DNA from 3 places in the Mesorhizobium sp. LSJC269B00 genome. Region 1 is predicted to be linked to each of the others. Evidence: predicted binding sites of a transcription regulator. Region 1 holds the regulator's gene; each other region holds the start of a gene.
What was found. The regulator PhoB, encoded in region 1, activates phosphate uptake and scavenging genes when phosphate is short. The targets are predictions, from matches to a motif close to TGTCATNNANCTGTCAT.

Region 1 (10,468 bases):
CTGGAAAGCCTGTTCGTCGGCGATGTCGGTCGCATCAGACAGATCGTCACCAATCTGGTCGGCAACGCGGTGAAGTTTACCGACGAAGGCCACGTGCTGGTCGACGTGACGGGACAAAGGGGGCCGACGGGGACAAAGCTTACCGTTTCGGTCACCGACACCGGCATCGGCATTCCGCAGCAGAAACTGAAGCTCGTCTTCGAAAAATTCAGTCAGGCCGACACCTCGTCGACGAGACGCCACGAAGGCACAGGGCTCGGGCTCGCCATCACCTCGCGGCTGGTCGAGTTGATGGGCGGCGAGATCGGTGTCGAGAGCGCCGAAGGCAAGGGCTCGACCTTCTGGTTCACCGTGACATTGCCCAGGGCCGAGGAACAGACCGGACGGCGGATCATGCCGGTCGATGTGACCGGCTCACGGGTGCTGATCGTTGACGACAATGCCGTGAATCGATCGATCCTGAGCGAGCAGATGGCGTCATGGACCTTCGATTCCTGCGCCGCCGAAAGCGGACCCGAAGGGCTGAAGGTGCTGGTCGCCGCGGCTGCCTACGGCGTGCCGGTCGACTGCGTCGTGCTCGATTATCAGATGCCGGGGATGAGCGGCGCCGAAATGGCGCGCGTCGTGCGCAACACCGCAGGGCTGGCCGACACGCCGATCATCATGCTGACTTCGGTCGACCAGTCGCTCGCCAACACCAGCTATCGCGATCTCGGCATCGACGCCCAGCTGATCAAGCCGGCGCGCTCCTCGGTGCTTCTGGAAACGCTGGTCGCCACCATCCAGCGCCACCATCACAATATCACGGGCGGCCGTGTGCTGCCGGCGGCAAGCAGCGGTTCCGGCGGCGGCAGGAACGAACCGTCGCCGGCAAAGCCGCCGCTCGCTGCCTCGGAACGGGCCCTGCTGCAACCGCCGCCGGTTCGTGCCCGCGCCCGGGCCGCCGGGGATGAACGCCGGCTCGACATCCTCGTTGCGGAGGACAATGAAGTAAACCAGATGGTGTTCACCCAGATAATCGGCGAAACCGGCTACAGTTTCGAAATCGTCGGCAACGGGCGCAAGGCGCTCGACGCCTTCGGCCGGCTTAATCCGCGCATGATCCTGATGGACGTCTCGATGCCGGAGATGAACGGGCTCGAGGCCACCGCCGCAATTCGCCGGCTTGAAGAACATACGGGTATGCATATCCCGATCGTCGGCGTCACCGCGCATGCCTTGAAGGGCGACCGCGAGCGCTGCCTGGAAGCCGGCATGGATGACTATTTGCCCAAGCCGATCAGCCCCAGGGCGCTGCTCGAAAAGGTCGAGCGCTGGGTCGGCATATCAGGCGAAGCCCAACGAGACGCTGGATAGCAACCTGCGGCGCCGCCGGGATTCGGCCGCGCCGCAACAGCCAAGGCTATGGTGCGATCGCACCATATCAAAGCTGGCGCCCAGTCAGGACAATGGTCGCAACGAAACCGCTCATTCAGTTACGGGCGGGAGCAAGCGACCGCCGACAAGAAACAGCGTCGAATCTACCCCAACGGACCTGTTTTTGGCGATGGCTCGGCCAAAATTCGCTCTGGCCACGGGCAACGCGCTCCCGTCCGGTTTTTCTTTCTCGGCATCGCGGCCTGCGGTGTGCCGGGACTTGATGCCAGCACGAATCGCGCAAGCGTCTGATTCCAGCGGCAACTTCCATCCCCACAAACCGGCTTAAAGGCTGCGGCTCACGAGGCGTCTGTGCGACGTTACCGGGCTGACACGAAACTGTCATGCGACTGTAATAATCGAAGGCTATTGGCCTCAGCGGGCGCCGGTTTGAAGAGGGCGCCAAGAGACCATCTTCCGAACAGGAGCAGGCCACATGAAGAAATTCCTCGTTACGGCATCGGCCGTGGCGGTAGCGTTCGCCGCATCGTCCGGTGTCGCCGCTGCGCGTGACCAGATCCAGGTCGCCGGTTCGTCGACCGTGCTGCCTTACGCCAAGATCGTCGCCGAGCAGTTCGGCGAAACCTTCACCAACTTCAAGACCCCGGTGGTCGAGTCCGGCGGCAGCGGCGCCGGCATCAAGGAATTCTGCAAGGGCGTCGGCGAAGACACTATCGACATCGCCAACTCCTCGCGTCCGATCAAGAAAGACGAGCTGAAGTCCTGCGCCGACGCCGGCGTCAAGGACGTCCAGGAAGTCCGCATCGGCTATGACGGCATCGTCTTTGCCACCGACATCAAGGGTCCGGATTGGGCGCTGGTTCCCGCCGACATCTACAAGGCGCTCGCCGCCAAGCTGGTGGTCGACGGCAAGCTGGTCGACAACCCGAACACCAAGTGGAACCAGGTCAATCCGAAGCTGCCCGACTGGGATATCGCCGCCTATATTCCGGGTGAGAAGCACGGCACCCGTGAAGTGTTCGAGACCAAGCTGCTCGACGCCGGCTGCGACAAGGCCGCTTTGAAGGCTGCCGGCATCGCCGACGACAAGGAAATCGGCAAGACCTGCATCGCCATCCGCAAGGACGGCAAGGCTGTCGACATTGACGGCGACTACACCGAGACGCTGGCCCGCATCGACTCCAACAAGACCGGCGTTGGCGTGTTCGGCCTCGCCTTCTACGAGAACAATGCCGACAAGCTGAAGGTCGCTACCGTGGAAGGCATCGTGCCTTCGACGCAGACCATCGCCGATGGCACGTACCCCGTGTCGCGGCCGTTGTTCTTCTACGTCAAGAAGGCGCATCTGGGCGTCGTTCCCGGCCTCAAGGAATATGTCGAGTTCTTCCTTGATGACCAGATGATCGGCCCGGAAAGCCCGCTCGCCCAGTACGGCCTGGTTTCCGCTCCCGACGCCGAACGTCAGGGCCAGCGCGACGCCTTCGCCGCCGGAAAGACAATGTAATCAACGAACGGATCAGGGCGCGGATGAACTCCGCGCCCTGATTTCGCCGCTTGCCGCAACGGCGGCGGCGATCTGAATTTTCCCTGGGGTGGGTTATGTCGTCCTTGCTCGTACTCTCCATAGTCATCGCCATAGGCGTGGTCGCTTTTGTGGTCGGCCGCCAGGGCGCCGCGGCGCAGGATACCGGCAAGGTCAAGCCGCATTCGCGCGCGCATTATCATGGCTGGTGGGCCTTTCTGCTCGCGGTCCTGCCTGCCGTCCTTTTGCTCGCCGTCTGGGATATCGGCTCTTCCTTCTATCTCGACCGGCATATCCATGCCGCTTTGCCCGAGCGCACCACCGACACAAAGGTCGCCAGCGAAGCGCTCGACGCCAGCCTGGTGAAGAGCCTGGCCAAGGGCTTGCGCCGGCTCGATGGCGATACCGCACTTCCCGCTACTTTCGCCGAATTGCAGCCGCTGCTCGCCGCCAAGGGCGTGGCACTGGCCAGCGACACACAGGACTATATGATCCCGATCGCGGTCGAGGCGAACCAGGTCCAGGACCGGCTCGGCCTGTTCGGCGCCGTGCTGACCTTCGCGCTGTCGGTCGCCGGCGCCTTCTATGCGCTGAGGCAGATCGCGCCGCGCGCCAGGGCGCGCAACAATGTCGAGAAGCTGATGCTGTGGGGGCTGCTTGCGGCCTCGACCATCGCCATCCTGACCACGGTCGGCATCGTGCTGTCGATGCTGTTCCAGACCATCACCTTCTTCGAAAGCGTATCGCCGATGAGCTTCTTCTTCGGCACGGTGTGGGATCCGCGTTTCGCCGCCGCCGGTTCCGGCGGCAGCCAGGGTCAGTTCGGCCTGATCCCGCTACTCGCCGGCACGCTCTACATCGCCGCCGTTGCGCTTCTGGTCGCAGTGCCGGTCGGGCTGATGTCGGCGGTCTACATGTCCGAATACGCCTCGCGCAGCGTCCGGTCGGTGGTCAAGCCCGCGCTTGAACTGCTGGCCGGCATCCCGACCATCGTCTACGGCATCTTCGCCGTGGTCACGCTCGGACCGTTCCTGCGCGACCTCTCGGCAGCCCTCACCGGCGGCTCTCCCTTCATCCAGGGCCAGAGCATCTTCACCGCCGGCCTGGTGATGGGCGTCATGCTGATCCCGGTCGTGTCCTCTTTGTCCGACGACATCATCACCGCGGTGCCGCGCGCAATGAGTGACGGCTCGCTCGGCCTCGGTGCCACGCGCTCCGAGACGATCAAACGGGTGATCCTGCCGGCGGCACTGCCCGGCATCGTCGGCGCCATCCTGTTGACGGCGTCGCGCGCCATCGGCGAGACGATGATCGTCGTGCTGGCGGCGGGCGTCGCCGCCAATCTGACGGCCAATCCGTTCGAGGCGATGACGACCATCACCGTCAAGATTGTCAACCAGCTGACCGGCGATCTCGAGTTCAACTCACCGCAGACGCTGGTCGCCTTCGCGCTCGGCCTGACGCTGTTCGCGCTGACGCTGGTGATGAACATCGTCGCCCTCTACATCGTGCGCAAGTACCGGGAGCAGTACGAATGACCGACATCCCCCTGGACACGATGGCGGGTGCCGTCGCGCGTCCGCGCCGCGACATCGGGCTGAAGGCGCGCTATGCCGCCGAACGCCGGTTCCGCATCTATGGCGTGATTGCGATCTCGGTCGGCCTGGCGTTCCTGGCCATCATGCTGATCACCATCGTCTCGAAAGGCTACACCGCCTTCTGGCAGACGACGGTGACGCTGCCGGTCACCTTCGACGAGAAGGTGATCGATCCCTCCGGCAAGCGCGCCACCGACCCTACCGTGCTGATCAAGGCGAACTATCCCAAGCTCGCCGAAAACGCGCTGGTGGCCAAGCTCGGCATCGATCCGGCCAACAAGCCGATGATGCTGAAGCTCAAGGGCTTCCTGTCGGAAGGCGCGCGGGTCCAGCTGCGCGACATCGTCTCCGCCGATCCGTCGGTGATCGGCACGACGCGTGACGTCGACATCCTGGCCGCCGCCAATCTCGACTCGGCCTTCAAGGGCCAGATCGACCTCGGCGTCGACGAAGCGCGCCGCAAGGTGTCCAACCAGCAGATCGACTGGATGAACAAACTCAAGGCCGACGGCGTGATGGCCGAGCATTTCAACACCGGCCTGTTCAGCTATGGCGCCTCCAGCCGGCCCGAGACGTCGGGCATGGGCGTGGCCATCATCGGGTCGTTCTACATGATGGTGATCGTGCTGTTGCTGGCGCTGCCGATCGGCGTCGCCGCCTCGATCTATCTCGAGGAATTCGCCAAGAAGAACCGCTTCACCGACCTGATCGAGGTCAACATCAACAATCTCGCGGCGGTGCCGTCGATCGTCTTCGGCCTGCTCGGCCTTGCCGTGTTCATCAACTTCCTAGGCATGCCGCGCTCGGCTTCCTTCGTCGGCGGCCTGGTGCTGACGCTGATGACGCTGCCGACCATCATCATCGCCACGCGCGCCGCCCTTGCCGCGGTGCCGCCGTCGATCCGCTCGGCGGCGCTCGGCCTCGGCGCCTCCAAGATGCAGATGGTGTTCCACCACATCCTGCCGCTTGCCGCTCCGGGCATCCTTACCGGCACCATCATCGGCCTGGCGCGTGCGCTCGGCGAGACAGCACCGCTGCTCTTGATCGGCATGGTCGCTTTCGTCGCCGATTATCCGACGACGCCTTTCGATCCGGCGACCGCGCTGCCGGTGCAGATTTATATGTGGGCAAACGAGGCTGAGCGCGCTTTTGTCGAGCGCATGTCCGGCGCCATCATCATCCTGCTCGTCTTCCTCATGGCCATGAACATCACCGCGATCGTGCTTCGGCGCCGGTTCGAGCGGCGCTGGTAGAAAAAAGGCAATTTGGTATGAACATCATGACCGAACAGTCCCTTGAAAATGCAGTGGGCGACAAAATGAACGCCAAGTCGAACGAAGTCATCAAGATGCGCGGCGACAAGGTCGGCGTCTTCTACGGCGAGAAGCAGGCGTTGTTCGACGTCAATCTCGACGTGCTTCAGAACCAGGTGACGGCGCTGATCGGCCCGTCCGGCTGCGGCAAGTCGACCTTCCTGCGCTGCCTCAACCGCATGAACGACACCATCGATTCGGCGCGGGTGACCGGCAAGATCACGCTCGATGAAGACGACATCTACGACAAGAACATCGATGTCGTCGAACTGCGCGCCCGCGTCGGCATGGTGTTCCAGAAACCCAACCCGTTCCCGAAGTCGATCTACGAGAACGTCGCCTACGGCCCGCGCATCCATGGGCTGGCCAAGCGCAAGTCCGACATGGACCAGATCGTCGAGCAGAGCCTGAAGAAGGCTGCGATCTGGAACGAGGTCAAGGACCGCCTGCAGGAGCCCGGCACCGGCCTGTCCGGCGGCCAGCAGCAGCGCCTGTGCATCGCGCGCGCCATCGCCGTGTCGCCGGAGGTGATCCTGATGGACGAGCCCTGCTCGGCGCTCGATCCGATCGCCACCGCCCGTGTCGAGGAGCTGATCGACGAACTGCGCCAGAACTACACGATCGTCATCGTCACCCACTCGATGCAGCAGGCGGCGCGCGTGTCGCAGCGCACGGCGATGTTCCATCTCGGCTATCTCGTCGAGGAGGGCGCCACCGACAAGATGTTCACCAACCCCGACGACAAGCGCACCCAGGACTACATTACCGGCCGCTTCGGCTGAGCCGTCCGGCGGGTGAATTTTCAGGCACGAGGACCAAGATCATGGGTGAACATACCGTCGCCTCCTTCGATGAAGAGCTCGGGCAGATCAGCAAGCTGATCCGCGACATGGGCGATCTGGCAGGCTCGATGGTCAGCGGCTCGACCAGGGCGCTGCTCAATTCGGACAATGCGCTGGCACAGCGTGTCGTTTCCGACGACGCCATCATGGATGCGCGCCAGCGCGAACTGGACGACCGCGCCATCACGCTGATCGCCAAGCGCCAGCCGATGGCCAACGATCTGCGCGCCGTGGTCGGCTCGATCCGCATGGCGGGCGACCTCGAGCGCATCGGCGATCTCGCCAAGAACATCGCCAAACGCGTCGGCACCGTAGGCTTGAGCGTCACGCCGCGCGACCTCTCGCACTCCATCGATGCCATGGCGCAACTGGTGCTGATCCAGGTGCAAGGCGTCGTCGAGGAATATGCCGCCACCGATGCGGCAGCTCTTGCAAAACTCAGGAATGACGACGAGCGCATCGACGTCAAATACACGTCCGTGTTTCGTGAGCTTTTGACCTACATGATGGAAGACCCTCGCAACATCACCGCCTGCACGCATCTCTTGTTCTGCGCCAAGAATCTTGAGCGCATCGGCGATCATGTCACCAACATCGCCGAAAATGCGTATTATGTGCTGACCGGCCAGCAATTGCCCGCCAATCGTCCGAAGCAGGACGAGACGGCGATGGCCACGCCGGCCTGATGAGGGTGAACTGCCTATGATCGCGCCACGCATCATGGTCGTGGAGGACGAGGAGCCGCTAGGCGTTCTCCTCCGCTACAACCTCGAATCCGAAGGCTATCAGGTCGAGGTGGTGACACGCGGGGACGAGGCCGAGATCCGCCTGCAGGAAAACGTGCCCGATCTCCTGGTGCTCGACTGGATGGTGCCGGCTGTCTCCGGCATCGAGCTCTGCCGGCGGCTTAGAGTGCGGCCCGAAACCGAGCGGCTGCCGATCATCATGCTGACCGCGCGCGGTGAGGAAAGCGATCGCGTGCGCGGCCTGTCCACCGGCGCCGACGACTATCTGGTCAAGCCATTCTCGACGCCGGAGTTCATGGCGCGCGTGAAGGCGCTGCTGCGCCGGGCCAAGCCGGAAGTGCTGTCCAGCGTGCTCAAGGTCGGCGACATCGTGCTCGACCGAGAATCGCACCGGGTCTACCGCAAGAAGAGCGAGATCAGGCTCGGACCGACCGAGTTCCGGCTGCTCGAATTCATGATGCGCCATCCCGGCCGCGTGTTCTCGCGCAGCCAACTGCTCGACAATGTCTGGGGCGAGACGATCTATATCGACGAGCGAACCGTCGACGTCCATGTCGGGCGCTTACGCAAAGCGGTCAACAACGGCCGCATGCCGGATGTCATCCGTACCATTCGCGGCGCCGGCTACGCGATCAGGGAAGACTAGGATGCTGCGCGTCGCGCCGTTGCCGGCCATTCACGCGACATGCTTGCCGGATTTGGGCTGAATACCCGGCGCAAAAATCTCCTGATCGACGAAGCCGAGCGCGCGCATGGCACAGCCTTCGCGGATCAGCGGCAGCTCGTTGGGCTCGGTGTCGAAGGAGATCGACTTCGAGTGCTGGCCGCCGGCGGTCTGGGCGATCGCTTCGCGCAATGCCGGTTCGATCAGGTCGAACGCGGCGGCGCTGACGCCGACCATGGCGACGGGGGCCGGGTCGATCAGCGCAAACAGGCTGCCGAGGCCGAAGCCGAGCGCCTCACCGGCCCTGCGATAGGCTTCGCGCTCCGGGCCATCGGTTTCGCGGGCGCGCGCGGCGAGTGCGCGCATATCAGCGTCGCCGATATCGACCGGCTCGGCATCTTCGCTCATCATTTTGGCGCTGCGCCAGATGGCGTAGTTTCCGGCATAGGCCTCGACGCAGCCGCGCCGCCCGCAGCGGCAGAGCGCGCCGCCCGGACGGTGGATCATGTGGCCGAACTCGCCGCCCGAGGAATGGGTGCCGGTGAACAGTTCGCCTTTCAGCACCAGGCCCATGCCGATGCCGTGCGACAAGAGGATGGCGATAAAATTGTCGCGGTAGCGCTCGGGCTGGCGCCATTGCAGCGCCACCGCCATCATGTTGCAATCGTTCTCCATGGTGGCAGGAATGCCGAATTCCGCTTCCAACATGTCGGCGAAGGCAATGTCGGTCAGTGGCGTGATCGGCGACCACAGCATGGCGCGCGCCTGCGAATCGGTGATGCCCTGGATGCCCATGGCAATGCGGGCGATGCTCTGGACATCGAGGTCGGGATCCTCAAGCCGCCGCCGGACGATTGCTACGCATTCGCCAATCAGCTCGTCGCGCGGCTTGGTCAGCGTGTCCAGCCGGCGCTGTTCCTCGGCGACGACGTGGCCGGCATAGTCGATGACGGTGACGGACAGGAAATTGAGCGACAGCACGACGGTCATCACCGCCGCCGCTTCCGGGTTGAGACCAAGGCCCACCTGCGGCCGGCCGCGTTTCAGTGCGCCGGTCTCGCCAGGTTTGCCTTCAATCAGGATGCCTTCTTGAATCAGATCAGACGAGATTGCCGATATGGTCGAGTGGCTGAGGCCGGTGGTCGCCGCAATCTCGGTCCGCGACGGCTGGCCGGCCCGGCGCACGGCTGAAATCACCATCGCACGGTTGCGACGGCGCAGATCGTCGTGGCGGATTCCAACCGACATTTGTTTCCTCCCGGCCTCCTCGCGCCTCATGATAGTGAAGGCGTTCGACGGCACCAGCCAAATATTGGCAGACGCCGGCAGCCCTGTCATTGTTTATTGCGGACCTCGAAAAAATTCGGCACGGCCATCAGAATCCATCAGAATCGATGTTGACAGCGCCTTATCATTGAGCCAGTATTTTTTCGAGGCTCGAAAAAATAGGGCCTCTGTGTGCCGGCCCTCGGGCCAGTTTTGTCGCGCCGCACGCGGCGCAGGGAGGATTATGATGAACAGATTTGCAGCCGCCATGCTGGCGGGTGTCGCCATGTCGCTGGCGCTGATGTCGGTCGCGCAGGCGAAGGACAAGGTCATCGGCGTGTCGTGGTCGAACTTCCAGGAAGAGCGCTGGAAGACGGACGAGGCGGCGATGAAAACGGCGATCGAGGCTGCCGGCGACAAGTACATTTCCGCCGACGCGCAGTCCAATCCCGGCAAGCAGCTGACCGACGTCGAAAGCCTGATCTCGCAAGGCGCCAACTCGCTGATCATCCTGGCGCAGGACGCCTCGGCCATCGGCCCGGCGGTGCAGAAGGCCCTGGACGAAGGCATTCCGGTCGTCGGCTATGACCGCCTGATCGAGAACAAGGACGTCTTCTACCTGACCTTCGACAACAAGGAAGTCGGCCGCATGCAGGCCCGTGAAGTGTTCAAGGCGAAGCCCGAGGGCAACTATGTCTTCATCAAGGGCTCTGGCTCGGATCCGAATGCCGATTTCCTGTTCTCGGGCTCGATGGAAGTGCTCAAGGAGGCCATCGACTCGGGCAAGATCAAGAATGTCGGCGAGGCCTATACCGATGGCTGGCTGCCGGCCAACGCCCAGAAGAACATGGAACAGTTCCTGACCGCCAACGACAACAAAGTCGATGCCGTGGTTGCGGCGAATGACGGCACCGCCGGCGGCGTTGTCGCCGCGCTGACGGCGCAGGGCCTCGCCGGAACGGTTCCGGTCTCGGGCCAGGATGGCGACCATGCCGCTCTGAACCGCATCGCACTCGGCACGCAGACGGTGTCGGTGTGGAAGGACGCGCGCGAACTCGGCAAGAACGCCGCCGAGATCGCCTCGCAGCTCGCCGATGGCAAGAAGACGGGCGACATTGCCGGCGCCAAGGACTTCACCAC
Region 2 (10,468 bases), on a different contig from region 1:
CGGCGACGAAATAGAGATCATCGGTCTTCGACGGGTTGGCGACGGCTTCGAGCGCGGCGCGGCCGGGATTGGCGATCGGCGTCGGCGGCAGGCCGTTGATCAGATAGGTGTTGTAAGGCGTCTGTTTCTGGATGTCAGATTGATAAATCGGCCGGTCGGCGGGTTTGCCCTTGCCGCCGAACAGGCCGTAAATGATGGTCGGATCGGATTGCAGCCGCATGCCCTTGGCCAGACGGTTGAGGAAGACGGCGGCAACGCGCGAGCGCTCGTCGCCCCGGCCAGTTTCCTTTTCGACGATCGAGGCCAAGGTGACGAAGTCGTCGACATTGGCCAGAGGCAGGTCGGGCGCGCGCCGCTGCCAGACCTCGTCGACCAGCTTCTTCTGGTCGGCGAGCAGCTTGTCGACCATCTGTTGGCGCGTGGCGCCGCGGGTAAAGCGCAGCGTGTCGGTGGCGAGGCTGCCCTCAGCCGGCTTGGCGGCCGGCATGTCGCCGGTCAGCGCATCCTGCTCGGCGATGCGCTGCAGCGCCTGCTCGACCGTCAGGCCCTCGGGAATGGTCAGCGAATACATCACCGACTTGCCGCTCTTCAGAAGCTCCATGATGTCGCGCATGGAGGCGCGCGGCTTTATCTCGTATTCGCCTGCCTTCAGCGCTGAATCATTGCCATAGACCCGCACGGCGATGCGGAAGATGCGGGCATCGCTGATCAGCCCACGCCGTTCGAGCTGGTCGGCAATATCCTGGACGCCGGTGCTCGGCTTGACCAGGAAGGTGTCGCCGGCCACCGACGGGCCCGGTTCGTTGAATGCCTGCTTGCCGAAATAGAGCGAAACGCCGGCGGCGAGGATCATCAACATCACCGCGGAGATGATGAAGTTCATGAACACGACGACTTGGCTGCGCGAGGCGCGCGAGCGCTTTGGTGGTGGTGTGCCGGCTTCCGGGCGCAAAGCTTCGGCCGCGGTCTTCGGCACGATCGGGCCGGTCTGCTGGTTTTGTCCGAATTGTCCGCTGCCGCCCGGATTGGTGTTCATTAGCGCCCTACCATCTGATCTCTTAGAGCGACCATGCGCCCGATTGGACTCACAGCGTGCCCTAACATTTCAAGCCTACGCATCGTGCTTTTAAAAAAGCGCCTTCGGTTTCAGGCCGATGCGACGAATCCCCAGCGGCAGAGTAGGCTTGAATATGGCAAAATTGACGACAGACCGCTGGCGCGCCGGTCGATACCGCAATCAGCCTGTATAACGCTGGAATACCAGCGAAGCGTTGGTGCCGCCGAAGCCGAAGGAGTTGGACAGCGCCACGTCGACCTGGCGATGCCGTGGCGTGTTCGGAACAAGATCGATCGCGGTTTCGCGTTCCGGGTTGTCAAGATTGATGGTGGCTGGCGCGATGTTGTCTCTGATAGCGAGGATCGAAAAGATCGCCTCGGCGGCACCCGCCGCACCCAGGAGATGGCCGATCGACGACTTGGTCGACGACATCGAGATTTTCGAGGCGGCGTTGCCGACCAGCCGCTCGACGGCGCCGAGTTCGATCGTGTCGGCCATGGTCGAGGTGCCGTGCGCGTTGATGTAGTCGACGTCGGCGGGCGTCAGCTTGGCCCGGTTCAGCGCCGCCGTCATGCAGCGGAAGGCGCCGTCGCCGTCTTCGGCCGGTGCAGTGATGTGATAGGCATCGCCGGTCAGGCCGTAGCCGGTGACCTCGGCATAGATCTTGGCGCCGCGCGCCTTGGCGTGTTCGAGTTCTTCCAGCACGACGACCCCGGCGCCCTCGCCCATGACGAAGCCGTCACGGTCGCGGTCATAGGGACGCGAGGCCTTCTCAGGCGTGTCGTTGCGGTCGGTGGACAGTGCCCGGCAAGCAGCGAAGCCGGCAAGCGATAGTCTGGTCACCGGCGATTCCGCGCCGCCGGCCAGCATCACGTCGGCATCGCCGAAGATGATCAGCCGGGCGGCATCGCCAATGGCGTGCGCGCCGGTCGAGCAGGCGGTGACGACGGCGTGGTTGGGGCCTTTCAGCCCATGCCGGATCGATACCTGGCCAGATACCAGGTTGATGATGTTGCCGGGAATGAAGAATGGACTGATACGGCGCGGTCCGCGCTCTTTCAGGATGATAGCGTTCTCGGCGATGCCCTCGAGGCCGCCGATGCCGGAGCCGATCATGACGCCGGTGGCGCAGCGCTCGGCTTCGGTGCTGGGCTCCCAGCCGGAATCCTTCAGCGCTTCGTCGGCGGCCGCAATCCCGTAAAGGATGAAGTCGCCGATCTTGCGCAGTTCCTTGGGCTCGAGCACGGCTTCGGGATTGAGCGTGCCGTTGGTGCCGTCACCGCGAGGAATGACGTGGGCGATCTTGCAGGCAAGATCTTCCACTTCGAACTCGGTGACGCGCTTGGCGGCGCTGCGGCCGGTCAGAAGTTCCTTCCAGCTGTGCTCGAAGCCCATGCCGAACGGCGAAACCAGGCCAAGGCCCGTGACGACGACACGCCTCATCGCAGGTCCTCCCCGGTGATGACTGCGGATAGTGTCAGGCCGAAGCCTTGTCGATGTACTTCACGGCATCGCCGACGGTCAGGATGGTCTCGGCCGCATCGTCCGGAATCTCGACGCCGAACTCTTCTTCGAAGGCCATGACGAGTTCGACCGTGTCGAGGCTGTCCGCGCCCAGATCATCGATGAAGCTCGCCTGCTCCGTCACCTTGTCGGCATCGACGCCAAGATGTTCGATGACGATCTTCTTGACGCGCTCTGCGGTGTCACTCATTTGGGGCATCCTCGTCTTTTGTTTGTCTGTCTTCGTTAGCGGGCAGAATGCCGCTAATCAAGCTGAAAGATGGTCCTGCCGGAAACGCAACGATGCCGGACCGGTTTTTGCCCGAACCGCCGGGTTGCGGGCCGCATTACACGAAAAATGGCTGAGGTCCAAGGCGAAATGGTCTCTTTTCACAAGCCGGCCATGTCTTCTTATCACCCGGCAATATCCTGTCAGATCATGGCCATGCCACCGTTGACATGGATGGTCTGGCCGGTGACGTAGGCTGCCTCGTTGGAGGCGAGATAGGCGACGGCCGACGCCACTTCAACACTCGTGCCCATGCGGCGCGTCGGGATCGCGGCCATTATCGCGTCTTTCTGCTTGTCGTTGAGCTTGTCGGTCATGGCCGATTCGATAAAGCCCGGGGCGACGCAGTTGACGGTGATGTTGCGGGTGGCGATCTCCTGCGCCAGCGACTTGGAAAAGCCGATCATGCCGGCCTTGGAGGCGCAATAATTGGTCTGGCCAGGATTGCCGGTGACGCCGACCACCGAGGTGATGTTGATGATGCGGCCATGGCGGCGGCGCATCATCGGATGGGTCAGCTCGCGGGTCAGCCGGAACACGGCGGTGAGGTTCACCTCCAGCACGCTGTCCCAATCCGCGTCCGCCATGCGCACGAACAGGCCGTCCTTGGTGATGCCGGCATTGTTGACCAGTATGTCGACGCCTTCGAGTTCGGCTTCGGCCTTCTGGCCAAGCGCCTTGACCTCGTCACGGTCGGCTAGATTGGCCGGGAACAGCTTTACCCGGTCGCCGAGTTCGCCGGCCAGGGTCTCCAGTTTCTCGATGCGGGTGCCGTGCAGGCCGACAATGGCGCCTTGCGCATGCAGCACCCGGGCAATCGCCTCGCCAATGCCGCCCGATGCGCCGGTGACGAGCGCCTTGCGGCCGGTCAGTTCGAACATTTTCGTCTCCTGATCTTAAGAGAACACCCTTCCCACGGGAGGGGTTGAATCGCCAGTGGATTATGCAAGCGCGGCCAGCGCCGCCTCGACATCGGCCGGCGTGCCGACGGCCGATGTCGCGATGTCGCGGCTGATCCGCCGCGCCAGGCCGGAAAGCACCTTGCCGGCGCCGATCTCAAAGAGCGTGGCGACGCCATTGGCGCCGAACCACTCCACCGTTTCGCGCCAGCGCACGCGGCCGGTGATCTGCTCGACCAGGCGGCGCGCGATCTCGTCGGGGTCGCTGGTCGGGACTACAGTGACGTTGGAGACGACGGGCACCACCGGTGCATTCTTGGTCACCCCGGCCAGCGCCTCGCGCATGACATCGGCCGCCGGCGCCATCAGCGCCGAATGGAAGGGTGCGGAGACCTGCAGCATCAGCGCCCGCTTGGCGCCCTTTTCGGTGCACAGTTTCGCGGCGAGTTCCACCGCCGCCCTGGCGCCGGAGATCACCAGCTGGCCGCCGCCATTGTCGTTGGCGATCTGGCAGACCTTGCCGGATCCCGTTGCGGCCTCGGTGCAAGCGGCTTCGACGTCGGGCTGTTCCAGTCCGATGATCGCCGCCATGGCGCCCTCGCCGGCCGGCACCGCCGCCTGCATGGCGTTGCCGCGGATGCGCAGCAGCCGGGCAGCATCGGCGACCGAAACGAAACCGGCCGCGGCAAGGGCGGAATATTCGCCGAGCGAATGACCGGCAACGTAGGCAACCTTGTCCTTCAGCGAAAAGCCGCGCGCTTCCAGCGAGCGGATTCCCGCCAGCGAGACCGCCATCAGCGCCGGCTGGGCATTGGCAGTCAGGGTCAGCGCCTCTTCCGGGCCTTCCCAGATCAGTTTCGACAGCTCTTCGCCCAACGCATCATCGACTTCCTCGAACACCCTGCGTGCCTCGGGGAAGGCGTCGGCGAGGTCCTTGCCCATGCCGACAGCCTGGCTGCCCTGTCCCGGAAAGGTGAATGCGACGGCCATTTGGGCGCTCTCCAGCGGCTGATTTTTCCTGCCTGTGACGCAAGGCGGACCGTCAAGTCAAGCCCGAAGGCGGCATTTCGGCTCTCGCTTGAACTGGAGCTGACCTCGAGTCCCTGTTCCCAAAGGCTTTTTGCCGATCACACCTGATGAAAACCGCTCACGAATCGTTTGCTGGCTCTTCTTATTTTCGCCACAGGCGCTAGCTTTTGCATGACAGTTCTATGACAGAACGGTGGCGCGAGTGGAAATGCGCGTTGCTTGGGCCGGGGGAAGAGACGTGGCTAGGATCAGGAAGGGCGCGGCCGTACCCGCGCCACAGTTCTTGGAAGACGATCCGTCCACCGGCTACCTGCCGGGGCGCAGATGGCCGGTCATCCGCTACGGTCTGGTCACGCTGCTTGCCTCCGCCATCCTGGTGTTCGCCATCGAATGGATCGTGCGCGGCGACTTCTTCGGCACAGTCGACTTCTTCCTGCAGCCATTCAAGCCGGGCTGGACCACCATCATTGTCTTTGCATTGGTGCTGATGGGACTGGACGCCGTGCTTGGCCGCAGTCACCAGAGCCTGATGATCGTGGCGCCGCTGACGCTGGCGCTGGCCTTTGTCGGGCATCAGAAGTCGCATTATCTCGGCGATCCGCTCTACCCAACCGATTTTCTTTATTCGCGCCAGATCATGGCACTGATGCCGCTCCTGGTGCGCGAGCGGCCCTGGACGGCGCTCGCCATGGCGGTCGGCATCGTCGCCGGCCTGTCGCTGCTGATCTATGGCTGGCGGTTGTGGCGCCGCAAGGTTCCGATCCTCAGCCGCAAAGGGCGGCTGGCGCGGCTGACGCTGGCAGTGCCGCTGCTCGCCTTCTTCGTCTCGATCATGGACTACGCCACCTTCTCGTGGACCCGCGACCGGCTGCAGATCATCCCGATCATGTGGGACCAGAAGGAGAACTACGCCTCCAACGGGTTTGCGCTGGCCTTCGCGCTCAACGTGCCGATGGCGCATGTCTCGGCGCCGGCGGGCTATTCCGACAAGGCGATCGACGCGATCGACAGGCCTGATGTGACGGCCTCGGTACCGGATGAGAAACCCGACATCATCGTGGTGATGAGTGAATCTTTCTGGGATCCGACCAAGCTGCCCGGCGTCACAATCACGCCTGACCCGATCCCCAATGTGCGGGCGCTGCGTTCCGGCTATATGTTCTCGCCGGAATTCGGCGGCATGACCGCCAACATCGAATTCGAGGCGCTGACCGGCTTTTCCAATGCCTTCCTGCCGGCGGGCTCGATCCCCTACCAGCAATATGTGCGCACGCCGACGCCGTCGCTGGCGACCTTCCTGAAAAGCGAGGGCTACCGGGCGCGCGCCATCCATCCGGGCACCAACTGGTTCTGGAACAGGGGCGCCGTCTATGCCGATTTCGGTTTCAACGATTTCCGCTCGGAAGAGACGCTGCCGCCACTGGAAAAGCGCGGGCCGCTGGCTTCCGATGCGTCGATGACCGACGAGATCATCGCAGAGGCCGACGCCAGCGAGCGGCCGGTGTTCTTCTTCGCCGTCAGCCTGCAGAACCACGGTCCCTACGAGCCGTACCGCTATTACAATCCGACCCACAAGGTCGTGGCACCGATCAGCACGTGGGCGCGGGAATCGCTGCTCAGCTACGCCGAGGGATCGGCCGATGCCGACCGTGGCCTCGAGCGATTGATCGAATGGGCGAAGAAGCGCGAGCGGCCGACGGTCATCGCCTTCTTCGGCGACCATCTGCCGCCGCTCGGCCCCGTCTATGTCGAAACCGGTTACCTGAAGGACAATGTCGCGCCGCGCAAGGAACCGACGCCCGAGGCGGCACTGGAGCATCATCAGACGCCGCTGGTCATCTGGTCTAACCGCACCGGTCCGGCGCAGGATATGGGCGCCGTGAGCCCAGCCTTCCTGCCCTACCATATCCTTACGACGGCCGGGATCACGCACCCCTACTACACCGGCTTCCTGGGCGCGCTGCGCGAACGCTATCGCGTCGTCGACCGCAATCTGCTTCTGACACCGTCAGGTGAGGCCACGCCGGACTGGGCGCGGCAGAAGGATGTTGATCCGGCGATCAACGATTTCCGCCTGCTGCAATACGACATGATGTTCGGCAAGCGTAAGGCGGCCCCGGACTTCTTCCCCGAAACGATCAACGGTCGTACCCCGCATACGAGTTGATGCCTGGTATTTTTCCAACCCTGCGACGCCAGGACGCTGTCCGGAGCATGCGTTACCCTTGCCTTCCAGCCAATTTGCTATATAGACGCCCGCAATCTGCCGGTCCTTGCTGGGGGCTGAACGGAGGGCCGGAGGTTTTACCCAAAACCTTCGTGTGAAGCCAGAAGCGCTTCCGCCTCCCGTGTCTCCGCTCTCGACCGTCTCGAAATGCTCCTTTCTTCCCCGCCCCCTCGGGATCAGCGGGTCAGAGAAGTTGCAGAGGCTTTTGCCGCGAGGATCCGGGAGAGAAACGAAGAAAGGCACTGAACCACTATGGCTCTATACGAACATGTGTTCCTTGCCCGGCAGGACCTCTCGCAGCAGCAGGTCGATGCGCTTGTCGAACAGTACAAGGGCGTCATCTCCGCAAATGGCGGGTCCGTCGGCCGGGTCGAGAACTGGGGACTGAAGTCCCTCACCTACCGGGTCAACAAGAACCGGAAGGCTTACTACACGCTTATGGACCTCAACTGCCCGCCGGCAGCGCTCAACGAGATGGAGCGCCAGATGGGCCTGTCCGAGGACGTGCTGCGTTTCCTGACCGTCAAGGTCGAGGCGCATGAGGAAGGCCCGTCGGCCATGATGCAGAAGCGCGAAGAGCGCTCGGAACGCGGCGGCTTCGGCGACCGCGACCGTGGTGATCGTGGTCCGCGCTCGTTCGGCGACCGTGATCGCGGCGACCGTGGCGATCGTCCGCCGCGCTCATTTGGCGACGCCGGTGGCGATCGTGGTCCGCGCCGTCCGCGCGAAGGCGTTGAAGGAGGTGCAGAATAATGGTCGACATCAATCAGATCCCGACCCGGCGCCCGTTCCATCGCCGCCGCAAGACCTGCCCTTTCTCCGGCGCCAACGCGCCCAAGATCGACTACAAGGACGTGCGTCTTCTGCAGCGCTACATTTCCGAGCGCGGCAAGATCGTGCCGTCGCGCATCACCGCCGTCAGCCAGAAGAAGCAGCGCGAACTCGCCAAGGCGATCAAGCGCGCCCGCTTCCTCGGCCTGCTGCCCTACGTGGTTCGCTAAGACTTTCGAGCGGGCGGTTCGCCGCCTGCTTCCTTCTCCCACGGCGACGGGCGCCGCAGGGGTAATTTGATGATGCATGTCGTTGTCCCAAAACCGGGACCACTCTTGGCGACATGCATTGAAATCCCGAGTTGAGGTGAAAAGCCTCTAACTGCCGCGACAGGCAGGACAGCGACACCGGCGCCAAGGCGCTCAGAGCTTCCTGACCTGTTCCATTCAATTCGGCGCCGATCCCGCGGTCGGTGCCCAGACGAAGGAACAAAACCATGCAAGTGATTCTTCTCGAACGCGTTTCCCGCCTCGGCCAGATGGGCGATACCGTCAAGGTCAAGGACGGCTTTGCCCGCAACTTCCTCTTGCCGCAGGGCAAGGCGCTGCGCGCCAACGAAGCCAATAAGAAGAAGTTCGAAGGACAGCGCGCGCAGCTCGAAGCCCGCAACCTCGAGCGCAAGTCGGAAGCCAGCCAGGTTGCCGAAAAGCTCGACGGCAAGAGCTTCATCGCCGTACGTTCGGCCGGCGAGACAGGCCAGCTCTACGGTTCGGTGTCGACCCGCGACATCGCCGACCTGCTGACCGCCGAAGGGTTCTCGGTCAACCGCAACCAGATCCAGCTCAATCAGCCGATCAAGACTATCGGCGTCACCAATGTGGCGATTGCGCTGCATCCGGAAGTCGAGGTCACCATCAGCCTCAACATCGCCCGCACGGCCGACGAAGCCGAGCGCCAGGCCAAGGGCGAGACGCTGACCACCGCCGAAGCCATCTATGGCGATGACATCAACGACAACGCACGGCCGGAGAACTTCTTCGACCCGAACACCGAGTTCGAAGGCGGCGAAGAAGACAACGCCTGATCCCGCACGGGGCCTGATCGGGAAGCGAGGGGAGCAGCGCTCCAATCACTTCCTCGTCATCCAGCCTTTCTGGACCAATGTCCGGGCCTCTCGCCCGGGCATTTTTGTGCCAAATGGAACTTTTCGAACCCCTATATATTGTTGCAGAATTGGTCCGCCAGTCTGACCGTGAGGGGACATTTGGTGATGAATATTCTGTTGAAACGCGTTCTCGACCGCCTGGTGCGTACGGGCAATCTGAAAGTCACCGGGCCGAAGGGCTCGACAGTGGTTTTCGGCGACGGCAGCGGCGAGCCGGTGCATATGCACATCAAGACCGCGCATGCCGAGCGCGCCATTACCTTCGATCCGATGCTGGCCGTGCCGGAAGCCTACATGGACGGCGAACTCGACATCATCGAGGGCGGCGTACTGGGTATGATGCGCATCGCCTTCCAGAACATGGGCAGCGGCGGTATCGACGCCACCTGGTCGAAGGCCATCGAGGGCCTTCGCCACGCCTTTCGCCGCCTGCAGCAGATCAACACCGCATCGCGGGCGCGCCGCAACGTGCAGCGCCACTATGATTTGTCGGGTGACCTCTACCGGCTCTTCCTCGACGAGGACATGCAGTATTCCTGCGCCTATTTCGAACAGCCGGACATGACGCTCGACGAGGCGCAGATGGCCAAGAAACGCCATATCGCCGCCAAGCTCAGGCTGAAGGCCGGCCAGACCGTGCTCGATATCGGCTCCGGCTGGGGTGGGCTCGGCCTCTATCTCGCCAAGGCTTTAGATGTCGACGTGCAAGGCGTGACGCTGTCGACCGAGCAGCACGGCGTCGCCACCGACCGGGCGCATGCGCAAGGCTTGCAGGACCGCGTGCATTTCGACCTCAAGGACTACCGCGAACTCAACGAACGCTTCGACCGCATCGTCTCGGTCGGCATGTTCGAGCATGTCGGCGTCAACCACTTCCGCACCTTCTTCGACAAGTCGGCGACGTTGTTGAAGCCCGACGGCGTCATGCTCTTGCACACGATCGGCCGCTCCGGCGTGCCGTGGGCGACCAGCGCCTTCATCCGCAAGTACATTTTTCCGGGCGGCTACATTCCTTCGCTGTCGGAGGTGATGCCGGCGATCGAGAAGTCGGGCCTTGTAGTCACCGACATCGAGATTCTGCGGCTGCACTATGCCGATACGCTGAAGCATTGGGGCCAGCGCTTTGCCGCCAACCGCGACAAGGCCAAGGCCATCTATGACGAGCGCTTCTGCAGGATGTGGGAGTTCTATCTGGCGGCTTCGGAAGCCGCCTTCCGCTGGCAGGATCTGGTGATCTTCCAGATCCAGATCGCCAAGAAGAACGACACGCTGCCGGTGACGCGCGACTACATGGCCAAATGTGAAAAGGCGCTCGAAATGCGCGAAATGGGGCATCGTCAGGAGGCGGCGGCCGCCGAGCCTGCTGTCGCCAGGTCTGTGCCTGCCAGGTCCGTTGCTGTCAGGTCCGTTGCGGCCAAGCCAGCGCGCCGTCGCAAGGTGGCGGATCGCGAATAACGCCTCGATTGCGATTGCCGCTTGCCATTGACGGCTCTGACACTGAAAAAGGTCTCGTTCTCGCGAGACCTTT
Region 3 (10,468 bases), on a different contig from region 1:
GCGAGGTTGAGCAGCGGCACGATAATGGCGGCCGTCAGCAGGATGAAAATAGTGATGGCGATGCGACGGTCGGCACCCGCGGCGAAGAAGCGTCCCGTGATCATGTTTCCACCGCCCTGCCCTTGAGCGCGAACAGGCCGCGCGGGCGCTTCTGGATGAACAGGATGATCAGCACCAGTACGACGATCTTGCCGAGCACCGCGCCAGCATAGGGTTCGAGAACCTTGTTGACGATGCCGAGCGAGAAGGCGCCGACCAGCGTGCCCCAGAGATTGCCGACGCCGCCGAAGACCACGACCATGAAGCTGTCGATGATGTAGCCGCGGCCGAGATTGGGCGAGACATTGTCGATCTGGCTGAGCGCGACGCCGGCGATGCCGGCAATGCCGGAACCGAGCGCAAAGGTAAGCGCGTCGACCCAAGGCGTCCGGATGCCCATCGAGGCGGCCATGCGGCGGTTGGCGGTGACGGCGCGCATCTGCAGGCCCCAGGGCGTGCGCTTCATGACAAAGAGCAGAACGCCGAAGACGGTGAGCGCGAAGACCAGGATCCAGAGGCGGTTCCAGGTGACGGCGAGTTGGCCGACATCGAACGAGCCCGACATCCAGGAGGGATTGCCGACCTCCTGGTTGGTCGGCCCGAAGATCGAGCGGACCGCCTGCTGCAGGACAAGCGAGACGCCCCAGGTTGCGAGCAGCGTTTCCAGCGGCCGGCCGTAGAGGAAGCGGATGACGCCGCGCTCGATGATCAGGCCGACGGAAGCGGCAACCAGGAAGGCGAGCGGCAGCGCGATCACCAGCGACCAGTCGAACAGGCCGGGGAATGAGGTTCGGATCACCTGCTGGACGACGAAGGTGGTGTAGGCGCCGAGCATCACCATCTCGCCATGCGCCATGTTGATGACGCCCATGACGCCGAAGGTGATGGCGAGGCCGATGGCGGCCAGCAGCAGCACCGAGCCAAGCGAGATGCCGTACCATATGTCCTGGCCGGCATCCCACAGCGCCAGGCTCGAATTGATGCTGGCGATTGCCGCCGTCGCGGCATCCTTGACCGCGCCTTGCGCATTGGCCTCGACCGCGGTGAGCAGCGAGACCGCGTCGCGGTCGCCGCGCGCGCCGATCAGGGCAATGGCGGCAAGCTTGTCGGCCTCCGGCTTATCGGAGACCAGCACCGATGCCGCGCGCGCCTGTTCGAACAATGCCTTGACCTTGGCGTCGGTCTCGGCGGCGATGGCTGCATCGAGCGGCTCGATATTGGCGGCATCGGGGGTCTTGAACATGGTGTCGGCGGCGGCGATGCGGACAGAAGGATCTTTCGCGCGCAACGTCAGCGTTCCCAGCGCATCTCGGATGACACGGCGCAGCGTGTTGTTGACCTTGATCTTGGTGATGTCGGCCTTGGCGGCGTCGCCGGCTTTCTCGCCGCTCAGCGGGTCGAGCAGCGTGACGCTGTCGGCGGCCTCACTGCCGACGAAGACGGCTGAATCGGCTTTACGAATGTAGAGATTGCCTTCGGCGAGGGCTGCAAGCGGCCGTTCAACCAGCGGATCGCCGGTGGCGGCAAGTTCGCGCACAACAGCCTCAGTGGCGGCAAAGCCCGTGCCCGTGGCGAATTTGGCGACGATGGCGCGCAGATCGGCTTCGGCTGCGTTCGACGGCAATAGGCTTGCCACCAGGAACACCAGCATGAGGCCGAGAGTGCGCAACAGGATCATCCGTTCAGATACTCTTCTGTGGGGAAATTCCGCGTCCGGGCGGGCTGAAGCGCCCGGACGCTTGGCGGTACCGATCGTGGACGCGTCCACGATCGGTCAGTCCCGGGAGGGATCAGTTCGTGCCCTTGCCGCCGCATTTGCCGGTGGCAACGTTGAAGTTGCCGCAGGACAGAGGCGCGCGCCAATCCGAAATCAGGTCCTTGGAATCGGGCAGATAGTCGGACCATTCGTCGCCCATCACGAGGCCGGGCGTCTGCGACACGGTCTCGAACTGGCCGTCGGCCTGGATCTCGCCGATCAGCACCGGCTTGGTGATGTGATGGTTCGGCATCATGGTCGAATAGCCGCCGGTGAGGTTCGGCACGGACACGCCGACCATGGCGTCGATGACCTTGTCGGGATCGGTGGTGCCAGCCTTTTCGACCGCCTTCACCCACATGTTGAAGCCGATATAGTGAGCTTCCATCGGGTCGTTGGTGGTGCGCTTGTCATTCTTGATGAACTTGTGCCAGTCGGCGATGAACTTCTTGTTTTCGGGTGTGTCGACGCTCTCGAAATAGTTCCAGGCAGCGAGATGGCCGACCAGCGGCGCGGTATCGAGACCGGCCAGTTCTTCCTCACCGACCGAAAAGGCCATGACCGGGATGTCCTCGGCCTTGATGCCCTGGTTGCCGAGTTCCTTGTAGAACGGAACGTTGGCATCGCCATTGACGGTCGAGACGACGGCGGTCTTCTTGCCGGCCGAGCCGAATTTCTTGATTGCGGAGACTTCGGTCTGCCAGTCGGAGAAGCCGAACGGCGTGTAGTTGACCATGATGTCTTCGGCGGCGACGCCCTTGGCCTTCAGATAGGCCTCGAGGATTTTGTTGGTGGTTCGGGGATAGACGTAGTCGGTGCCTTCCAGCACCCAGCGCTTCACCGAGCCACCGTCCTCGCTCATGAGATAATCGACGGCAGGAATCGCCTGCTGGTTCGGGGCGGCGCCGGTGTAGAACACGTTGCGCTCGCTTTCCTCGCCCTCATACTGGACGGGGTAGAACAGGATGTTGTCGAGTTCCGAGAACACCGGCAACACCGATTTGCGCGACACCGAGGTCCAGCAGCCGAACACGGCGGCGACCTTGTCCTTCGAGATCAGCTCGCGCGCCTTTTCGGCAAAGAGCGGCCAGTTGGAGGCCGGATCGACAACGACCGCCTCGAGCTTCTTGCCGAGCAGACCGCCCTTGGCATTCTGCTCTTCGATGAGCATCAGCATGGCGTCTTTCAGCGTCGTCTCCGAAATCGCCATGGTCCCCGACAGCGAATGCAGAATGCCGACCTTGATCGTGTCTTCGGCGGCCTGGGCCGGAGACGACATCGACAGGCCGGCGGCGACCACGCCGGCCGAAAACATTTTTGTTATTGTGGAGAAATTACCCCTCATACCGAAGACTCCCAAGCTGTTTGATTGCACCGCGATAATGCAATGCAACTGCCGTGCCAAACGCAAAGGCGCCGCTCACGAAGATGGAATAGCCGAGCGTTATCAGCCGGTTGGTATATTAGCCTCGAGAAAACAGTGGTAGCCGGCGAAAATTGATTGAGGCAAATTTGCGCAGCGCACATGGCTTTTGCCTAATTTTTGCCCAATTGAGACAAATGCCTAGTTTTTGATCTCCGGCCGTGTGTTCCGGGCTAACAATGTTGCGGTACCGCGCAAAAATAGGGCAAGCTCGCCCTTCAAAAGAGTGACGTCATGACATCTCGCACCTCATGCATTTCCGGCATCCTGCTGCTGATGGCAACGAGCGGCGCCGCGCGCGCCGATTTCAGCGAGGGCAAGCTTCCGGACGGCACCTATCATTGCGAGGTCTATTTGCTCGGCGCCTTCCTCAACCTCGGCGACATCACTATCAAGGGCAATGTCTATAGTGGTCCGGTGACATTCGGCACCGCGACGCAAGGCTACAACTATCAGATGAATGCCAATGGCGAGATCACCTGGCTCGGGCCGCTGGGCGGCTATACCACCGGTGGCAACTCCGTCTCCATGACACAGGCAACACTGGACGGCGAGACCGCCCCGTCATTCGACATCATTCTGAAGCAGCCCGACGGCGCCTTCACCGCCTCGACCTGCACCAAGGGCTGAGCGATGCGTAGTGCCGCGCCCAGTTGCGGCAAAACCTTCCTCTTATGTCATGTGAATGTTGCCTAGGCAGACTAGGGCAACGGTGCGCCGTAACATCCACCCTGAGAGGCAGACACCATGGCCAATGCACCGTCTTCATCCTCCCCCGTCATCCGCGAAATCATTGCCGAGCGCGTCTCGCGCCGGTCTCTTTTGAAAGGCAGCCTCGCCTCCGGCGCGCTGATTGCCGGCGGCAGCTTTGTCGGCTCCTTGTTTGCCGGCGAAACGCATGCCGCCACAGCGCAGTCGACGCTCGGCTTTCCCGAGCTGAAACGGGTCTACGGCAAGACCCATGCCGCCGCCGAAGGCTATGAGACGACCATCGTCGCGCGCTGGGGCGACCCGCTTGCAGCCGGCCTCGCCGAATTCGACGGCAACAAGGTCGCGGCGGAGGAACAGGAAAAGCGCTTCGGCTACAATTGCGACTACATCGCCTTCATGCCGCTGCCCAAGGGCACGGTGAATTCCGATCATGGCCTGCTCTGCGTCAACAACGAATACATCTCGCCCAATGTGATGTTTCCGGGGATGACCGAGGGCGATGCCGGCAAGACGATGACCAGGGAACAGGTCGATCTCGGCATGGCCGCGATGGGCCATTCGATCGTCGAGGTGCAATTGAAGGACGGCAAGTGGGCAAGCGTGGCGGACAGCCCGCTCAACCGCCGCATCACCGCCAACACCGAAATGACCGTTTCCGGACCGGTTGCCGGCCATGCGCTGATGAAAACTTCGGCCGACCCGACTGGCACGAAAGTGCTCGGCACCAGCTACAACTGCAGCGGCGGTTTCACCCCCTGGGGTACGGTGCTGACCTGCGAGGAAGGCGTGTCCGACATTTTCGGCGGCGACCCGAAAAAGGCGCCGACTGCCGACCTGCTCGACCGTTACGGCTTCGACGGCTCCGACATCTATGGCCGCGGCCGCTTCCATGACCGCTTCAACCTCGACAAGGAACCGAACGAGGCCAACCGCTTCGACTGGGTGGTCGAGATCGACCCTTACGATCCTCAGTCCAGGCCGGTGAAGCGCACGGCACTTGGCCGCATGTCGCATGAGGCCTCAACCGTGGTCCTCAACAAGGACGGCCGCGTCGTCGTCTATATGGGTGACGACGACTATTTCGAATATATGTACCGCTTCGTCTCGGCCAAGGCCTATGACAAGGCCAATCCGGCCTCCGGCGCCGATCTGCTCGACGATGGCGTGCTGTCGGTCGCCCGCTTCGATGCCGATGGCTCGATGACGTGGCTGCCGTTGGTGCACGGCCAGGGCAAGCTTACCGTCGAGAACGGTTTTGCCGACCAGGCCGAGGTGCTGTTGAAGACGCGGTTTGCGGCAGATGCGCTCGGCGCCACGCCGATGGACCGGCCCGAGGACATCGAGACCAATCCGGTGACCGGCCGCGTCTATGCGGTGATGACCAAGAACAAGAAGCGCGACCAGTCAAAGGTCAATCCGGCCAACACGCGGCCGGAAAATCTCTGGGGCCATATTGTCGAACTGATCCCGCCCGGCCGCCGCGGCGCGGACGCCGACCACACGGCCGAAAACTATGCCTGGGACCTGTTCGTGCTCTGCGGCAATCCCAGGGATGCCAAGGTCGGCGCCACCTTCCATCCGGATACGTCGGACAATGGCTGGTTCGTCTGCCCCGACAACATCACCTTCGATCCGGCCGGGCGGCTGTGGGTGGCGACGGACGGCGCCAATGATTTCGACCTGCCGGACGGCGTCTATGGCGTCGACACCGAAGGTGCGGCGCGCGGCCTGCCGAAGCTGCTGTTCACCTGCCCGCACGGCGCCGAAGCGACCGGCCCGTGCTTCACGCCGGACGGCTCGACTTTGTTCCTGTCGGTGCAGCACCCTGCGGAAGATGCAGAGACGCTCGACAAGGCGCAGACGCTGTGGCCCGACTTCAGGGATGGCCAATTGCCGCGGCCGTCCGTCGTCGCCATCCGCCGCAAGGACGGACAGCCGGTCGGCGCATAGTGTCCTAGGGAAAAGGGCGGAACGCGCCATGCGCGTTCCGCGTAGCGATCCGGGAGGACGGCTCAGATCGTCTTGGCCGACATTTGCGAAGCGATGTATTCGGCCTGGCGGATAGCCAGCGACACGATCGTCAGCGTCGGATTTTCAGCCGCACCGGTGGTGAACTGGCTGCCGTCCGACACGAACAGGTTTTTGATGTCGTGCGCCTGGCCGTGCTTGTTGACGACGCCGTCTTCCGCCTTTTCACTCATCCGGTTGGTGCCGAGATTGTGGGTTGAGGGATAGGGCGGCGTCGGGAAGGAGCGCGTCGCGCCGACCGCATCATAAAGCGCTGTGGCCTGCTTGTAGGCATGGTTGCGCATCGCCGTGTCGTTGGGATGATCATCGAAATGCACGTCGGCGATCGGCATGCCGTGCGCGTCCTTCTCGTCCTTGTGCAGCGTGACGCGGTTTTCCGCGCGCGGCATGTCCTCGCCGACGATCCACAGGCCAGCCATGTGATCATAGTGGTCGAGCGCGGTGGTGAAGGAACGGCCCCAGCCGCCGGGATTGAGGAAGGCGGCCATGAAGGGCAAGCCGAGCGACAGCGTCTCGAATTCATAGCCGCCGACAAAGCCGCGTGAGGGATCGTGCCGCGCCTCGTCGCGGATAATGCCGGCCATGGTGGTGCCGCGATACATATGCACCGGTTGGTCGAAGATGGCGTAGACCGAACCGGTGGTGTGGCGCATGTAGTTCTTGCCGACCTGCCCCGACGAATTGGCAAGCCCTTGCGGAAACTTCGCTGACTCGGAGTTTAGCAGCAGGCGCGGGCTTTCGATCGAGTTGCCGGCGACGGCGACAATGCGGGCCTTCTGTTCCTGCAGCTTGCCGTCCTTGTCGGCATAGACGACGCCGGTCACCTTGCCTGAGGCGTCGTGGTTGATCTTGATCGCCATGGCATTCGGCCGGACTTCGAGATGGCCGGAGGCCTCGCCCTTGGGGATCTCGGTATAGAGCGTCGACCATTTGGCGCCCCATTTGCAGCCCTGGAAGCAGAAGCCGGTCTGTTGGCAGGAGTTCCGGTCATCACGCTCGACCGAATTGATTGCCATGTTGCCGGTATGACATTCCTTGTAGCCGAGCTTGTCGGCGCCGGCCTTGAGCACCTTGAAATTGTTGTTGCCGGGCAGCCGCGGCCAGCCATTGGTGCCGGTGACGCCCATCTTGGCTTCCGCCTTGGCGTAGTACGGCTCCATCTCGGCCAATGTGACCGGCCAGTCCAGCAGGTTGGCGCCTTCCAGCTTGCCGTAGGTCGAGAGCGTCTTGAACTCATGCTCCTGGAAGCGCAGCGAGGCGCCGGCCCAGTGCGTGGTCGAGCCGCCGACCGATTTGACTATCCAGGCCGGCAAATTGGGGAAATCCTTCGACACCCGCCAGTCGCCGGACGTCGTGCGCTTGTCCGTCCAGGCGAGTTGGCTGAAGGAACCCCACTCATCATTGATGAAATCCTCGTATTCGTGGCGCGCGCCGGCCTCGAGGATGACGACATCGACGCCTTTCTGGGCGAGTTCGTTGCCGAGCGTGCCGCCGCCGGCGCCGGAGCCGATGATCACGACCACGCCATCGTTGTTGAGATCAAATGAAGCTGCCATGGTTTCCTCCCATGAATTCCTGTTTGCCGGGTTTCAGAACGACGGAAGGGCTCAGAGCCACTCTATGTCGTCGAAACCGCGCGCGATGTAGCCGCCCTTGGAGTAGGATTCGCCCTCGTAGCCGAAGATCGGCCACACCTCCTGCTGGTTGTAGAGGCTGACGACGAGGCCGCCGCGGATGGACTGGAAGAACGGCGTCGCGTCGATCTGCTGCAGCACGGCGACGCGCTGCTCCTCCCAGCCGAGGCCGCGATAGCCGCCCTCGCCCGACTTCTTGTCGAGGTCGGCGATGCCGTCTTCGATCATCGTCTTGTAGGCAGCGTCCTTGCCGGCCTGCTCGTCATGGCCTTTTACGGCGATGGCGTAGTATTTGTCGGGCACCTGATCGTGCGGATAGATGTCGCGCGCCATCTGGATCAGCGTCGCCATGGTTTCGGGCTTGAGCGCTGATGTCTCGAGCCCCCAGGCATTTTCAGGGCTGATGACGGCGCTGCCGGAAATGACGAGCAGCGCGCCGATGCCGCCGCGTTTGAGAAGTTCACGACGTGAGAGCCTCGCGTCATAGATCGTGACCATTTGTTCCTCCCTGCTTGCTGTTTGCGCCCTTGAACAGCGCCGTTGCTGGCGCCGCGCGGCTGAATGCGGCTGATAATCCCCTACTGGAAGCGCCCTCCACGCTGCAGAACCTCGATCTTGTAGCCGTCGGGGTCCTCGATGAAGAAAAAGCGGGCGATCAGCGATCCGTCGCGGTTGAATTCGACGATCTTCTTGGGGTTGAGGCCGAGCGCGCCGATCCGGTCGTGTTCGCTGTCGAGATCGGACACCGAGACCGCCAGATGGCCGTAACCGTCGCCAAGCCCATAAGGCTCGGTGCGGCCCTTGTTCACGGTGAGTTCGAGCTCGAACCCCGTTTCGGCGTTGGCAAGGTAAATCAGCGTGAATGTCTCGAAATCCAGCCTGTCGGCGACGTCGAGCCCGAAAGCGTTTCTGTAGAAATCGACGGATCTGGCCTCTTGGAGAACCCGGATCATGGAATGGATTGCCTTCGCCAAATCAGTCTCCGCCGCTGCATGTTGGAGGCGATTATGGGCGGCACGCGCGAAAGGTGGTGGCAGCCGGTTACCACGGCTAAATTTGCAATCGCTGCTATGCCAGCGCCTAAAGACGAAAGTCCGATTGCCGATTCGGCCCACAAGGCCGAACATGCAGGGACAACCACAACTTGAAGGCGCGACACGCTGCGCCCAAAACCAACAATATCGGGAGGTAAGGATGTGCAGGGTTTTTGCCGGGCAGGATCCGGAAGGCTATCGACAGATCAACCGGTCGATCCGCATCGACGGTCACTCTACGAGTATCCAGCTTGAAGGAACGTTCTGGGCGCTGCTTGACGAAATTGCCGACAGCCAGGGCCTGACGACGCCGAAGTTCATCTCAAAACTCTATGACGAGGCGATCGAGATCAACGGCGCCATTCCCAACTTCGCGTCGATGCTGCGTACCACCTGCGCGCTCTATCTGCGCGGTCACCGGCCAGACATGGATGAGCTGACGCCGAAGCGCGAAGCGGCCTGAGGAAGCTAGCCTTCCGCCGCAACGTCGAGCCCGAGCCGCGCCATATCGGTGAACAGCGCCTGACGTTCGGAATAGGCAGTCTGTTCGCCGGTCACGATGTTGTCGACGACGGTCAGCAGCGACAGCGCGCGGGCGCCGAAATGCGCCGCGATTCGGTAGAGTGCGCTGGTTTCCATATCGACAGCGAGAGCGCCAAGCGCCTGCGCTTCGGCAAAGCGGTCGCGCCCTACAGGGTGGTAGAAGACGTCGCTGCAGATGGTCAGCCCGGCCTGGTGGTCGATGCCGAGCTGGGCGGCGCAGGCCAAAGCGTGGGCGAACAGGCCGGGATCGGGCCCGGCGGCAGCATCGTAGAGGCCGAAGACCTGGCCGCTTTGGTCGCTTTCGGCGCGCACCGACTGCGAGATCACCAAGGAGCGCAGCGGCACGCGGGGTGTCAGGCCGCCGCAGGTACCTGTGCGGATCAGCGTTTTGACGCCGTGAACATCCAGGAGTTCATGCACATAGACCAGGAAGGACGGGACACCGATGCCGGTGGCCTGGATGCTGATGGGACGGCCGCGATTGAGACCAGTGAAGCCGAGTGCGCCCCGGCGGCGGTTGACGCAGCGCGGTGCCTCAAGAAATGTCTTTGCCATCCACTCGGCGCGTTGCGGATCGCCCGGCAACAGCACCGTTGCGGCATAGTCGCCCCTGGCAGCCTCGTTGTGCGGCGTCACGACATGCTCCCCAATACCCGCCGCCCGTTTCGCCTGCAATCATGGCAGCGTCACGTCATTGCGCAAGCTTTGAATTAGGGCGCCCTAAGACTCCAACACATCCTTGACCACGGTGGCCAGCTGCTTGAGGGAGAACGGCTTCGGCAGGAAGCCGAATTGCGCGTCCGGCGGCAGGTTTCTGGCGAAAGCGTCTTCGGCATAGCCGGATACGAAGACGAACTTGATGTCGGGCTGGCGCTTGCGCAGTTCGCCGAGCAGCGTCGGTCCGTCCATTTCCGGCATCACCACGTCGGACACGACGATATCGACCTTGCCGCCGAGCGCTTCGAAGACTTCCAGCGCCTCGACGCCCGAGGAGGCCTCATGGACGGTATAGCCGCGCGAGGTCAGCGCCCGCGAGCCGCCCATGCGCACGGCGTCTTCGTCCTCGACGAGGAGCACAGTGGCCGAGCCCGACAGGTCCTTGGCGCTGTCGGCGGCTTTCACCGGCGCAGCCGGCGCCTCGCTGACGTCGCCGGGCTTCTTCGCCTCCACGATATGGCGCGGCAAGAAGATGCGGAAGGTCGAGCCCTTGCCGACTTCGGAATCGCAGAAGATGAAACCGCCGGTCTGCTTGATGATGCCATAGACCATCGACAGGCCAAGGCCGGTGCCTTTGCCGACT

Region 2: the regulator PhoB is predicted to act here: its motif matches at 4,949-4,965, upstream of X771_RS144900 (LTA synthase family protein).
Region 3: the regulator PhoB is predicted to act here: its motif matches at 3,894-3,910, upstream of X771_RS148000 (PhoX family phosphatase).

What each region holds. Positions count from the first base shown of each region.
Region 1 covers NZ_AYVN01000016.1:79,863-90,330, forward strand. Annotated here, with positions in the region: gene X771_RS138845 (PAS domain-containing protein) at 1-1,356, shown strand, start outside; gene X771_RS138840 (substrate-binding domain-containing protein) at 1,853-2,881, shown strand; gene pstC (phosphate ABC transporter permease subunit PstC) at 2,977-4,437, shown strand; gene pstA (phosphate ABC transporter permease PstA) at 4,434-5,750, shown strand; gene pstB (phosphate ABC transporter ATP-binding protein PstB) at 5,768-6,592, shown strand; gene phoU (phosphate signaling complex protein PhoU) at 6,634-7,338, shown strand; gene phoB (phosphate regulon transcriptional regulator PhoB) at 7,355-8,044, shown strand; gene X771_RS138810 (ROK family protein) at 8,075-9,310, opposite strand; gene xylF (D-xylose ABC transporter substrate-binding protein) at 9,576-10,468, shown strand, end outside.
Region 2 covers NZ_AYVN01000008.1:182,335-192,802, forward strand. Annotated here, with positions in the region: gene mltG (endolytic transglycosylase MltG) at 1-1,036, opposite strand, end outside; gene fabF (beta-ketoacyl-ACP synthase II) at 1,238-2,500, opposite strand; gene X771_RS144915 (acyl carrier protein) at 2,535-2,771, opposite strand; gene fabG (3-oxoacyl-[acyl-carrier-protein] reductase) at 2,993-3,730, opposite strand; gene fabD (ACP S-malonyltransferase) at 3,791-4,738, opposite strand; gene X771_RS144900 (LTA synthase family protein) at 5,016-6,944, shown strand; gene rpsF (30S ribosomal protein S6) at 7,257-7,757, shown strand; gene rpsR (30S ribosomal protein S18) at 7,757-8,005, shown strand; gene rplI (50S ribosomal protein L9) at 8,272-8,859, shown strand; gene X771_RS144880 (cyclopropane-fatty-acyl-phospholipid synthase family protein) at 9,046-10,395, shown strand.
Region 3 covers NZ_AYVN01000005.1:792,510-802,977, forward strand. Annotated here, with positions in the region: gene urtC (urea ABC transporter permease subunit UrtC) at 1-104, opposite strand, end outside; gene urtB (urea ABC transporter permease subunit UrtB) at 101-1,717, opposite strand; gene urtA (urea ABC transporter substrate-binding protein) at 1,830-3,140, opposite strand; gene X771_RS148005 (hypothetical protein) at 3,453-3,848, shown strand; gene X771_RS148000 (PhoX family phosphatase) at 3,966-5,879, shown strand; gene X771_RS147995 (GMC family oxidoreductase) at 5,942-7,513, opposite strand; gene X771_RS147990 (twin-arginine translocation pathway signal) at 7,565-8,089, opposite strand; gene X771_RS147985 (VOC family protein) at 8,170-8,565, opposite strand; gene X771_RS147980 (ribbon-helix-helix domain-containing protein) at 8,786-9,088, shown strand; gene X771_RS147975 (DeoD-type purine-nucleoside phosphorylase) at 9,094-9,804, opposite strand; gene X771_RS147970 (PAS domain-containing sensor histidine kinase) at 9,889-10,468, opposite strand, start outside.